Regions from separate parts of the Rhizobium sp. OAE497 genome, predicted to be linked through region 2. Evidence: riboswitches for the same ligand, from Rfam matches in the RefSeq annotation. Region 2 holds a riboswitch; each other region holds the start of a gene.
What was found. Region 2 has a riboswitch for cobalamin ahead of cobU (bifunctional adenosylcobinamide kinase/adenosylcobinamide-phosphate guanylyltransferase). Riboswitches for the same ligand answer to the same signal wherever they lie in the genome.
Positions count from the first base shown of each region.

Region 1 (4,207 bases), on a different contig from region 2:
AGATCTACAGCCCGCTCCACGACCAGGCTTCCGGCCGCATCATCGGCGTCGCCGAGATCCATGAGGAGCCGAACAGCTTCATGGGCGAGCTCGCCCGGCTGCGGATCGTCACCTGGGCGACCGTGGCGCTGTTTTCCTTCGTTGTCATGCTCGGCCTGTTCCTGATCGTCAGGCGCGGCAGCCGGACGATTGAGACCCAGCGCCATGCGCTGAGCCATCGCGCCGAGGAGGCGGAACTGGCTTCCAAGGAGCTGATGGAGCTGCGCGATACGGCGCGGCGCGCCTCGATGGAGCTCGCCAACATGAACGAGACCTTCATCCGCCGCATCGGCGCCGATCTGCATGATGGTCCCGTTCAGCTGATGACGCTCGCCATCCTGCAGCTCGACGAGCTGCGGGACCTGACCCGCAAGGATGAACGCGACAGGGCTCTCGACGCGACGAACAAGGCGCTGGGCGAAGCGCTCATCGAAACGCGCACGGTGACGAAGTCGCTGCTCCTGCCGGAGATCCTGCATCTCTGGGCCAAGGATGTGGTGGCCGAAGCGATCAAGCAGCACGAGGCGCGCACGCGAACCAAGGTCGCATTCACCTCAAGCGGCACGAATGCCGATCTGCCCCCGGCGCTGAAGACCTGCATCTACCGCTTCGTGCAGGAGGGGCTCAACAATGCCTACCGACATGCCGGCGCCAACGGTCAGCGTGTCCGATGTCGCATCGACATGCCGGTCATCTCGATTTCGGTCGAGGATGACGGTCTGCCTCCGGGGACGCTGCCGCTTGCGGCGCGCGAAGGGGGAATGGGGCTTTACGGCCTTCGCCAGCGCATCGAAAGCTTCGGCGGGTCGCTGACCATCGGCAAGCGCCCGGATGGCGGGATGGTGCTGACAATGACGCTGGAACTGCAGCAGGCGGATGCCGCCGCCCATTGAGCCGGAACTAGCCGAATTGATAGGTAGCTATAAGCATAGATGTGGAATAGACACAAATACGATGAAGTTAACCAAGCATTAAAATCCAGCTTTATGTTTTGCTCTGATTACATTAGAGCTGTTGGATAGAAAGACGAGGGGGTTATTCGTCATCATGTCTATCTCGGTCGCGTTCGTAGATGATCATCCAATATTACTGGATGGACTGGTTAATCTTTACTCCGCTAAGGATGACCTCCGGGTCACGGCGCGCGGTGAGAATGCCATCGACGCCCTGAAGATCGTCGAGGAGCATCGTCCCGATGTCCTCGTCACCGATCTCAGCATGCCGGGCGACACGCTGGCGGCGCTTGAGCTGATCCAGAAGAATTACGAAGGCACCAAGGTCGTGGTCTTCACCGCGACCGCCAATATCGACACGGCGATCCAGGTTCTCAATCTCGGCGTCTGCGGCTATGTGCTCAAGGGCAGCACGGCGCGCGATCTCTACGAGGCGATCAAGACCGTCCATGACGGCAGCACTTTCATCACGCCGGGCTTCGCCACCAAGGTCATCCTGTCGATGAAGACGGCTGAAATCCGCCGCAAGGCGCAGATGCAGAAGCGGCTCAGCGCCCGCGAGGAGCAGATCGTCACCTACCTGCTGCAGGGCAAGACCAACCGCGAAATCGCCAGCATGCTCGACATCAGCGAGAAGACCGTCAAGCACTACATGACGCTGCTGATGCAGAAACTCGACGCCCGCAACCGCGTCGAAGTCGTGCTTGCGGCGCAGAAGCTGCAGGCGCCGGTCGAGACCAGCGCTCCACAGATGTTGTCATAGGCCTATGGCCTAACGCGGCTCCTGAAGTAGGGCAGGCTGGCCAATTTTCTTCGGTAGCAGAGTGTGAGAGGGGAGCAAACGCGGCTGGCATTGACCCCCGCGTTTACTCCCCATTCACCATGTTCGCTGGATTTCCCCACTTTCCTCCGTGCTGTTGGCAAACAAATTATTGACGCTGATTTTGACTCGCGTACTATATCTAGTGTTCGAGGTTCTCACGATTCGTAGGGGTCGTGGGCTAAGACGGGAATTCGGTGAGACCCGCTGCAAAGCGGGACAATGCCGGAGCTGCCCCCGCAACTGTAAGCGGCGAGCATCTGTCCCATTTCGGGTCACTGGGTCATGAAGACCCGGGAAGGCCGGGATGAATGTGATGATCCGCAAGCCAGGAGACCTGCCTTGAGCGAAAACGTCCACGGGCGGGGTGTCCGGCTGGCGAGCGATGAGATGCGCGCATGATGCGGCTCTTCGCTTCCTCCGGTGTGTCCTGCATGAGCCACTTCGGGGTGAAGTCTTATGTCTTTGAGTTTCAGATCATACCGGCGCGAATGACGGGCTGCTGACGCCCGGCAATCGGTAACGGCTGCCTTCCATTTCGGTCTTCCCAAACGCGGATATCGGCGGATGTCCGAACGATATCCCATGCCTTCCAGTCACGAGGTTTTCCCAATGAGCATCACCGTCTACAGCAAGCCCGCCTGCGTCCAGTGCACCGCGACCACCCGCGCCCTCGACCGCCAGGGCATCGACTACACGATCATCGACGTTTCCACCGATAGCGCTGCCTACGAGCTGGTGCAGGGCCTCGGCTACCGCCAGGTGCCCGTCGTCATCGCCGGCGAGCAGCATTGGGCCGGCTTCCGCCCCGACATGATCAGCGCGCTCGCCTGATCGGCCGCAGCGATGGGCGAGATCGTCTATTTTTCCAGCCGGTCGGAGAACACCCATCGTTTCGTCGAGAAGCTCGGCCTTCCCGCGCAGCGCATCCCCATCACAGGCGCGACCCTGCAGGCAGGGTCGCCCTATGTGCTTGTCGTCCCAACCTATAGCGGCGAGGGCGGCAAGGGGGCCGTGCCCAAACAGGTGATCCGTTTCTTGAACGATGCGGCAAACCGTTCGAACCTTCGCGGCGTGATCGCTGCGGGCAACAGCAACTTCGGCGAGACCTACGGGCTTGCCGGCGACATCATCTCGCGCAAATGCCAGGTGCCGTACCTCTACAGGTTCGAGCTTCTCGGCACGGCCGACGACGTCGCCAATGTCAAACACGGATTGGAACGATTTTGGACACGGCAGTTCTCGAGCGCCCCTTGAAGGCGCAGGCCGCTGACGCCGCGCTGGATTATCACGCGCTGAACGCGATGCTGAACCTCTATGACGGCGAGGGAAAGATCCAGCTGGACAAGGACCGGCAGGCGGCCAAGCAGTATTTCCTGCAGCACGTCAACCAGAACACCGTCTTCTTCCATAACCTCCGGGAGAAGCTCGACTATCTGGTGACCGAGGGCTACTACGAGCAGGAGGTTCTGGACCAGTATTCGTTCAATTTCGTCCGCGATCTCTTCGATCACGCCTACGACAAGAAATTCCGGTTCCCGACCTTCCTCGGTGCCTTCAAATATTACACCAGCTACACGCTGAAGACCTTCGACGGGAAGCGCTATCTGGAGCGCTACGAAGACCGCATCTGCATGGTGGCGCTGGCGCTGGCGCGGGGCAACGAGGCGCTCGCCCGCGACATGGTCGACGAGATCATTTCCGGCCGCTTCCAGCCGGCGACGCCGACTTTCCTCAATGCCGGCAAGAAGCAGCGCGGCGAGCTCGTCTCCTGCTTCCTGATGCGGGTCGAGGACAATATGGAATCGATCGGCCGTTCGATCAATTCGGCGCTGCAGCTTTCCAAGCGCGGCGGCGGCGTGGCGCTGTCGCTGACCAATATCCGCGAGGCCGGTGCGCCGATCAAGCACATCGAGAACCAGTCGTCGGGCATCATTCCGGTGATGAAGCTCCTGGAAGATGCGTTTTCTTATGCGAACCAGCTCGGCGCTCGGCAAGGGGCCGGTGCGGTCTATCTGAATGCGCATCACCCCGACATCATGCGCTTCCTCGACACCAAGCGCGAGAATGCCGACGAGAAGATCCGCATCAAGACGCTGTCGCTCGGCGTCGTCATCCCCGATATCACCTTCGAACTCGCCAAGAACAACGAGGACATGTACCTCTTCTCGCCCTATGACGTGGAACGCGTCTACGGCGTGCCCTTCACCGAGATTTCGGTCAGCGAAAAGTATCGCGAGATGGTGGCCGACAGCCGCATTCGCAAGAAGAAGATCAAGGCGCGTGACTTCTTCCAGGTGATCGCCGAAATCCAGTTCGAGAGCGGCTATCCCTACATCATGTTCGAAGACACGGTGAACAAGGCGAACCCGATCGCCGGGCGCATCACCATGAG
Region 1 covers NZ_JBEPOA010000002.1:676,355-680,561, forward strand. The annotation lists gene ABIE40_RS22640 (sensor histidine kinase) at 1-932, shown strand, start outside; gene ABIE40_RS22645 (response regulator) at 1,087-1,755, shown strand; cobalamin riboswitch at 1,948-2,171, shown strand; gene nrdH (glutaredoxin-like protein NrdH) at 2,425-2,646, shown strand; gene nrdI (class Ib ribonucleoside-diphosphate reductase assembly flavoprotein NrdI) at 2,659-3,069, shown strand; gene nrdE (class 1b ribonucleoside-diphosphate reductase subunit alpha) at 3,039-4,207, shown strand, end outside.
Region 1: another riboswitch for cobalamin. It lies ahead of nrdH (glutaredoxin-like protein NrdH); the one in region 2 lies ahead of cobU (bifunctional adenosylcobinamide kinase/adenosylcobinamide-phosphate guanylyltransferase).

Region 2 (4,207 bases):
TCGCGGCGGCGGCGGTCCAGTTCTTCCGTATAACGGCGCAGCGTATGGCTTTCGCTGAGCTGGCCGACGACCTTGCGCTCGATCAGATTGTTGAGTACGGCGAGCGCTTCACTCTCGGTCTTGTCGAAGATCGCGGCGGCCTGCTTGGCGTTCATCTGCGGCTGCAGGAAGTCGTTCTTGTAGCGGATGAAGCTCTCCAGGCCCTTGCCCTCGTCATCCGTATCGATCGGATTGGAATGGATTTCGGGGACAAGGACGAGGCCGGCATATTTGCCGGTATCATCGACGAGGATGACGCGCTGCGTGGAACCGGCCGGGAAGGTCTTCTTGAACTCCTCGACGGAGGTCGCGACATTGGCGGTCTTCACGTCGGCGCGCATCAGCTTGCCGACCGTCAGGTTGCGGATCCAGCCGACATCATGGGCGCTGCGGATGCTTTCACCACGCAGATGGAAGCGCCATGTGGCGAAGGAGTAGCCGAAGGTGGTGCGCACGACGAGCGACGAGGTGATGACGGCGGCGAGCACCAGCGCGGTGATCGGGAAGTCGCCGGTGATCTCGAGCGCCAGGAAAGTCATCGTCAACGGTCCGCCGATGATGGCGACTGCGAGCGAACTCATGCCGACGACGGCATAGACCTCCGGTGTCAGTGACGCATGTGCAAAGAACGGCGCCGAATAGGCGAAGAGCTTGCCGAGCAGGGCGCCCATGAACAGCGAGGCGAAGAACAGGCCGCCTCTGAAGCCGGAGCCGATCGATACGGCGGAGGCGAAGGATTTCAACAGCAGAATGCCGATCAGCGCCGGGATCGCCACCTGATGCGACAGGTTGAGATGCAGGGCGCCATGGCCTGCCGAGAGCACTTGCGGCGAAATCATCGCCAGCAGGCCGACGACGATGCCGCCGAGCGCTGGGCGGGCATAGGTCGGCACCGAGCTCTTGCGCGCCAGTTCCTCGATGAAGGAGACGCCCTGCATGATCAGAATGCCGGCACCGGCGCAGCAACCACCGAGCAGGATCGCTGGAACGTAGTCGGCCGGAACGACGCTGCCGAATTGGCCGACATCGATGGTAAAGTCGCTGCCGGCAAGCAGGCGGGCGATCAGTGTCGAGAGCAGCGCGGAAACGACGACGGGGGTCAGCGAGACGATCGTGTAGGTGCCGATGATCAGCTCGAAGGCATAGAAGGCGCCGGTCAGCGGCGCGTTGAAAGCGGCGGCGATGGCACCTGCCGCGCCGCAGCCGACGAGGACGCGCAGATCGGCGCGGCGCAGCTGCAGCTTCAGGCCGAGCTTGGAGGCAAGACCGGCCGCAAGCTGCGTATAGCCGGCCTCGAGGCCGACGGAGGCGCCGAAGCCGTTTGAAATCAGGTTCTGGATGGCGACGATCACGCTATCGGTCAGCGACAGGCGGCCGCCATGCAGCGCGTTCGCCTCGATCGGGTCGACCATCGGCTTCTTGCGCGTTCTGCTGAGGATGAACAGCAGCAGACCGAGAAGCAGACCGCCGCAGATCGGCGCCAAGAGCAGGAGCAGCTTGTTGTCGATCTCCGACGAGCTGAGACGATCGACATCGCTGATGCCGAAGATCAGGCTGTGCATTTCGCGCGAGATCAGGCTCATGCCGGTCACCGCGCAACCGGCGATGATGCCGACAGCGCCGCCCGCGAAAACCATGCCCATTTCATTCTGGCGCGCCAGCGCGCGCAGCCGCGCCATATCGAATTTGAGATGGCGCCGCGCGAGGCGGCCGATGTCGGTTTTCGTGAGCATGATGAGAGAACTAGGCGATGGAATGCAGGATCAAGGAAGCGCGCTTTTTGCGCCGCATGATTTCGCGAGCAATTGCAGCAAAAGAGAGGCGGTTGCAAACGAAATGTCGCCTTAAGTCAATGAATTTAATAGACTATCTGTTTGGTAGACTCAGTAGGGTTAAGGGCGGGCTGTTTGGATTGCCCCGGCATCGATTGACTTCGCATGGCCGCACGCCTAACGATGCGTTCAATTACGGATGGTTCCGGGGCGGCGGTTGCTGCCCGGGATGAAAAGGGAATGTGACGGGGCGGACCCAAACCGGGCGCCTTCATCACAGCCGACCCCGCGACTGTAGAGCGGTCAGGGTCTTCCATCCGGTGCACCGGCACCACTGCCTGATCGCTGCATTCCGCAGCAGGGCAATGACTGACGGACACCGGAAAAGCCACTGGAAATGCATCGTGATCAGCCGGGGCAGGACGCCTCTTATTCTACGAATCGTCCGCCTTTTCACGAGAATGCAGCCGGGAAGGCGAGGAAGATCCGCTGGCACGATCAGGGATGGCCTTTCGGCCGTCCCTGTCGGGGCCGACAACCGCGAGCCAGGAGACCTGCCATCTGTGCCGGGCGAAGAGCCCCTTGGGCATTCCCGCCCGCTGCCAGCACGGAGGTTGTCATGGCTGAAACGAGAATTTTCATGCCGCTATGTGCGGCGCCTCAGAGGGTTTTCCTCACTCCTGTGGTCTTAGGGCTGCGCCCACTGGATGTCACAGGAATCCAGCGTGCCCAAATCCTTGGGCACGGGAGACTCATTTCCTTGTTGCTGCGATTCATTCACGGCGCAGACGCGCCGTGGCTGGATTCCCGTGACAGGCACAGGAATGAGGGAAGACCGAGAGATATGTGCCCCAGCACGGTGGCCTTCGCATGAGCAATGCGACTTTCATCCTCGGCGGCGCCCGGTCCGGCAAGTCCCGCTTCGCCGAAAATCTCATGACCGCTACCGGTCTCGAACGTCACTACCTGGCGACGGGGCGAGCATGGGATGACGAGATGCGGGCGCGGATCGAGCAGCATCGGGCCGATCGCGGGCCGTCGTGGCAGACCCATGAGGAGCCGCTGCAGCTTGCCGAGCGCCTGGCGGCGATCGACGGCGCGGGGCGGGCGATCCTGGTCGATTGCCTGACACTGTGGGTCACCAATCTGATGATGGACGAGCGCGATGTGGCGGCGGAGAGTGCCGCGCTCGCGGCCTGGCTGCCGAAGGCGAAGGCGCGGCTCGTTCTTGTTTCCAATGAAGTCGGCCTCGGGATCGTTCCCGAAAACCGGATGGCGCGGGATTTTCGCGACCATGCCGGGCGGCTGCACCAGATGATCGCGGGCTGCGCCGCGGACGTGTATTTTATCGCGGCAGGTCTGCCGCTGAAGATGAAGGGTTGAACGAATGAACCAGCAGAAAATCCCCGCAACCGTGATCACCGGCTTCCTCGGGGCCGGCAAGACGACGATGATCCGCAACCTGCTTTCCAATACCGGCGGCAAGAAGATCGCGCTGATCATCAACGAATTCGGCGATCTCGGCGTCGATGGCGACGTGCTGAAGGGTTGCGGTGCTGAAAATTGCACTGAGGACGATATCATCGAGCTCACCAACGGCTGCATCTGCTGCACCGTCGCCGACGATTTCATTCCGACGATGACCAAGCTTCTGGAGCGCGATCAGCGCCCCGACCACATCGTCATCGAGACCTCGGGTCTGGCGCTGCCGCAGCCGCTGGTCGCCGCCTTCAACTGGCCGGACATCCGCAGCGAAGTCACCGTCGACGGCGTCATCACCGTTGTCGATAGCGCCGCCGTCGCTGCAGGGCGTTTTGCCGACGACCACGATGCCGTCGAGGCGCGCCGCGTCGAGGACGAATCCCTCGATCACGAAAGCCCGATCGAGGAACTGTTCGAGGATCAGCTGACCTGCGCCGATCTGATCGTTCTCAACAAGACCGACCTGCTGGACAGCGAAGGCCTCGTCCGCGTACGCGAGGAAGTGACCTCGCGCATCTCTCGCAAGCCTGCGCTGATCGAAGCGAAGAACGGCGATGTCCCGGCAAGCGTTCTGCTCGGCCTCGGCATCGGCACGGAAGAGGATATCGCCAACCGCAAGTCCCATCACGAGCTGGAGCATGAAGATGGCACGCCGCATGACCACGACGAGTTCGACAGCTTCGTCGTCGAGCTCGGCACGCTTGCCGATCCCGCCGGGTTCATCGAGAAGCTGAAGGGCGTGATTTCAGAGCATGACGTGCTGCGCCTGAAGGGCTTTGCCGATGTCTCCGGCAAGCCGATGCGCCTGCAGATCCAGGCTGTCGGCAGCCGCATCGACCAGTATTTCGACCGTGCCTGGGCGCCGAGTGAAACCCGCGGCACGCGCCTCGTCGTCATCGGCCTGCACGATATGG
Region 2 covers NZ_JBEPOA010000001.1:2,168,660-2,172,866, reverse strand. The annotation lists gene ABIE40_RS11170 (chloride channel protein) at 1-1,772, opposite strand, end outside; cobalamin riboswitch at 1,995-2,387, shown strand; gene cobU (bifunctional adenosylcobinamide kinase/adenosylcobinamide-phosphate guanylyltransferase) at 2,682-3,194, shown strand; gene cobW (cobalamin biosynthesis protein CobW) at 3,199-4,207, shown strand, end outside.

Region 3 (4,207 bases), 150 kb from region 2:
TCCTGGCGCCTTCGGTCACCTCGCGCGGCGTCGTCAACATGGCGGCTCTCGCCGTCGTCGAAGCACAGCAGCCGGCGTGAATTTGCAGTCGATCGGAAAAATGCGTTAGAATTCCTTCGTTAGCTTGTTAACGGAAGGCAGCTAGACAGGATGGATGCGGCAAATGCCCTGCCGCTTCCGGTTTGACTATGCTGCGGGATGATACCGTGAAACGCCGAAGCCTGACCCTTGCCCTTTTCCTTGCGGCTGCCGCGCCAGCGGCAGCGCAGACGAACGCGATCTGCGAAGATCTGCGCGGCCGCCTTGCCGACCTGCCGCAGGTGATCGGCAACGGCCCGGAAATCCGCCAATATGCGAGCGCGATAGCCGAGCAGAACCTCGAGCTCCGCAAGCTGCGCAACGACCTGCGCAGCAACGGCTGCAGCGTCGACAGCATGGTCGTCATCGGCGGCGAGAATGCCGGCTACTGCAGCGACCTGCAGGAATCCGAAGCACGGATGATCGACAACATCCACTACCTCCAGGACCGCCGCAACCAGCTGCGCGAATCCGGCGGCAGCGATATCAACGAACGCCGCCAGCTGATGGCCGCCCTTGACGACAACGGCTGCAACGACGATCCCGGCTATCAACCGGACGAGCGCGCCTACGAGCCGGCGCCAAGCACTGAAGAACAGGCGATGCGCGGCGATACCTTCATCCCGCTCGGCAACGGCGAGGAAGGCAACACGCAATATGGCGTGCCGCGCGGCGAGATGATGTCGCATGTCAGCACCATGTGCGTGCGAACCTGCGACGGCGGCTTCTTCCCGATCAGCACCAACGCCACCTCGATCGATTTCAGCCGCGATGCCTCGACCTGCTCGAAAATGTGCCCCGGCATCGAGACCGAGCTCTTTTATCAGGACGTTTCGAACACCGACGCGGCCAATATGATCTCGGCCGCCACGGGCACCCGCTACAGCGCGATGCCGAACGCCTTCGCCTACAAGAACCGCGCTCCCGGCGAAAAGTCGTCCTGCAGCTGCAATCTGACCGCCTATTACGAGCAAATGCGAAAGAACCAGACCGTAAGCGAACCGCCGCCGAAGGGCTCGATCACGACGATCACCACCAAGCCTGCAGCCACGGCATCTCAAACGCCGGCTGCACCGCAGCCACAGATCCCGGACCGGCCCTATGAGCCGCAGAATAGCAAGGTCCGCCAGGTCGGCCCGCAATTCCTCGCAGGCGACCAGGGCAGCATCGATCTGAAGAACCCGGCAACATCAGGCCCGCAGCCGCAGCAGCAACAGCAGAACTAAGACCAGCCGGCATACGCTGAACGTCTGCCGTTCCTAGCGGCGGCCCCAGCCATCGCGGAAGACCAGCTCCTCGAGCGGCAGCCGCTGCCGCCAGCCTTTGACGGCGAGTTCCGGCTCCCGGTAGAGCTCGTCGACATAGCCGATGCAAAGCCAGGCAACGATCTCGATATGCGCGGGCACGCCGAGGATCTCCTTGAGCTCGCTTTCATGAAAGATGCTGACCCAGCCGACGCCGACGCCTTCGGCCCTCGCCGCAAGCCACAGGTTCTGCACGGCGCAGACGGTCGAATAGCTGTCCATCCGCGGATTATGCGTACGCCCCAGCACCACCTCGCCGCTGCGCGAGGGATCGCAGGTGATGCAGAGGCCGAGCGGTGCCTTGAGGATGCCTTCGAGCTTCAGCGACCGGTAGGTCGCCTGCCGCTCGCCATCGAACATCCCGGCCGCCTCATGGTTGGCGCGATCGAACGCCTCCCATACCCGCCGGCGCACGGCCGCATCATCGACGACGATAAAATTCCACGGCTGCATGAAGCCGACCGACGGCGCATGATGCGCGGCCGCAAGCAGCCGCATCAGCACATCCTCGGGTACCGGATCCGGCAAAAACTGGTCGCGCACGTCGCGCCTGGTCATGATCGCCCGGTAGACGGCATCGCGCTCGTCACCGGAAAAAGCGGATGCGCGCTGCAGCGCATCCCCGCTCAAGGGTCGCATCGTCAAATCCCCAACAACGCAACCGACCCGCCGTCCGCGCGGGATCAGTCTATGATGCCAGGCCGGTCTTCTGACTTGGCGTCATCCGCCCGCCGCAGCCTTCCCGGTGTCAACCAGTGGCACGATGCGGCAGGCGTCAGCCTTACAGCGTTGGGCACGTTCCGGTCTCACACCGGATTCCCGATTCTCCCGCCGCTGGCGGGCACCTGACGAAAACCCTCTTGCCCGTTTTACCGGCGCGCTTCAAGTGGCCGGGAAATAGCGCACATAGGCAAACTCATCACCATCCGGTGACCAGCAGGGAACATTGATCGTGCCCTGCCCGCCGAACAGTTCGAACAGCGTCGTCAGGTTGCCGCCATCCATGTCCATCAGCCGCAGCCTGACATGCAGGTCGCGCGGGTGATCGAAGACATCTGGATCGTAGGAGAGGATCAGCACCTTGTCGTTAGCAGGTGCTGGATGGGCAAACCAGTTGCCGTAATTGTCGTGGGTCACCTGCTCCAGCCCGGTACCGTCAGGATGGATGCGCCAGATCTGCATCAGCCCGGTGCGGCTGGAATTGAAATAGATCCACTGCCCGTCGAAGGAATAGTCCGGCCCGTCATTGCGCCCCTCCCCATGCGTCAGCCGCCGCTCGGCGCCGCCATCGACCGCTATCGTGTAGATGTCGAAGACGTCGTCGCGGATACCGCAATAGGCCAATTCCTTGCCGTCGGGCGACCAGCCGTGCCAGTAGGACGGAAGATTGGTGGTCACCTGCTTCGGCGCCCCACCTTCCGCCGAAAGCGTGTAGATGCAGGATTTGCCATATTCCGTCTTGTCCGAAATGACATAGTGCCGGCCATCGGGCGAAATGCCGTGATCGTTGTTGCAAGCAGCGGCAAAGCCGGTGTCGACCTGCCTCAGCCCACCCTCACCATCCGGTGACAAGCGATAGAGCAGCCCATCGCCGTTCAGCAGCAGATAGCGCCCGTCAGGCGAAAAGTTCGGTGCCTCGATCAGCTGCTCCGTCTGGAAAACCACCCGGCTCTTGGCCGTACGGATATTGTAGATCTCGACCGAACTGCGCATGCATGCCTCCCGCATTGTGCGGCGGTCCGGCTATCCGCCGTTCCGCTTCATTCTGATTTGCATGCGGTTTGTGCCATGCATCTGTGTCTCGATAAAGTCGCATCGCTTCAAAAGCGAACTGAGGTTCGGAGCGCCGAAATGCTGTGCCTTGAAGTCGGGATAGACCTGCCGCAGCAAGGTGCCGAGCTCAGCAATATCCAGCCAGCCTTCCTCCCTCAGCTTCGCCGTCTGCAGCGCCTGCGCGATATAGGGCCGGATGCTCGGTGATGGCTGCAGCGCCACGACCTTGGCCAGTGCCGGAAGGCTTGCCGGCGCCTCTGCGAGACGCAACTCGAAGAAATCATCGAACGACTCGCGCAGCAGCCTGGAAGCATTCGGCGCGCCAACCCCGATCGCCTGCTTGCCGCGCATCCTGATACGCGTCGCCAGATGGCCGACGTCGCGATCGCTGCTGGCGATGCAGAAAAGATCGATCGCCGAGGCGCCGAGATATTCCATCGCATCGACGGCAAGCAGGATGTCCGCACCATTCTTGCCCGACTGGGAGCTGACCGCCGTCTGCAGGCTGAGCGCATGCTTTCCGGCAGCCGCGACCCACGGCTGGGCAGCCTCCCGCGTGAAATCGCCATAGGCGCGCCGCTCGACAAGGCGCCCGTAGCCGGATGCGATGTCGATGATCTCGCCCGCCGAGCGCGCCGGCAGGTTTTCGGTATCGATGAAGACGGCGACTTTCGTATCACGCACGATCAGGACCTCCCGCATTTCTGACGATAGAAACGCGGGAAGATGCGGAAGTCAGCAGCTTTCGGTTGATCGGGTTAACGATCGCTAACTGCGATCCCTAAACCGGTTGGTAATCGGGTAGCGGCGATCACGGCCGAAATTCTTCTTGGTGATCTTCACGCCCGGCGCCGACTGGCGGCGCTTGTATTCGGCGAGATAGAGCAGATGCTCGACGCGGTGGACGGTTGCGACGTCATGACCGCGGGCGACAATCTCGTCGACGCCCATCTCCTTCTCGACGAGGCATTCGAGAATGTCGTCGAGAACAGGATAAGGCGGCAGCGAATCCTGGTCCTTCTGGTCCGGGCGAAGCTCGGCGGACGGCGCCT
Region 3 covers NZ_JBEPOA010000001.1:2,020,791-2,024,997, forward strand. The annotation lists gene ABIE40_RS10450 (NADP-dependent malic enzyme) at 1-80, shown strand, start outside; gene ABIE40_RS10455 (DUF2865 domain-containing protein) at 207-1,304, shown strand; gene bluB (5,6-dimethylbenzimidazole synthase) at 1,338-2,021, opposite strand; cobalamin riboswitch at 2,065-2,246, opposite strand; gene ABIE40_RS10465 (TolB family protein) at 2,265-3,095, opposite strand; gene ABIE40_RS10470 (NYN domain-containing protein) at 3,126-3,839, opposite strand; gene ABIE40_RS10475 (NAD+ synthase) at 3,924-4,207, opposite strand, start outside.
Region 3: another riboswitch for cobalamin. It lies ahead of bluB (5,6-dimethylbenzimidazole synthase); the one in region 2 lies ahead of cobU (bifunctional adenosylcobinamide kinase/adenosylcobinamide-phosphate guanylyltransferase).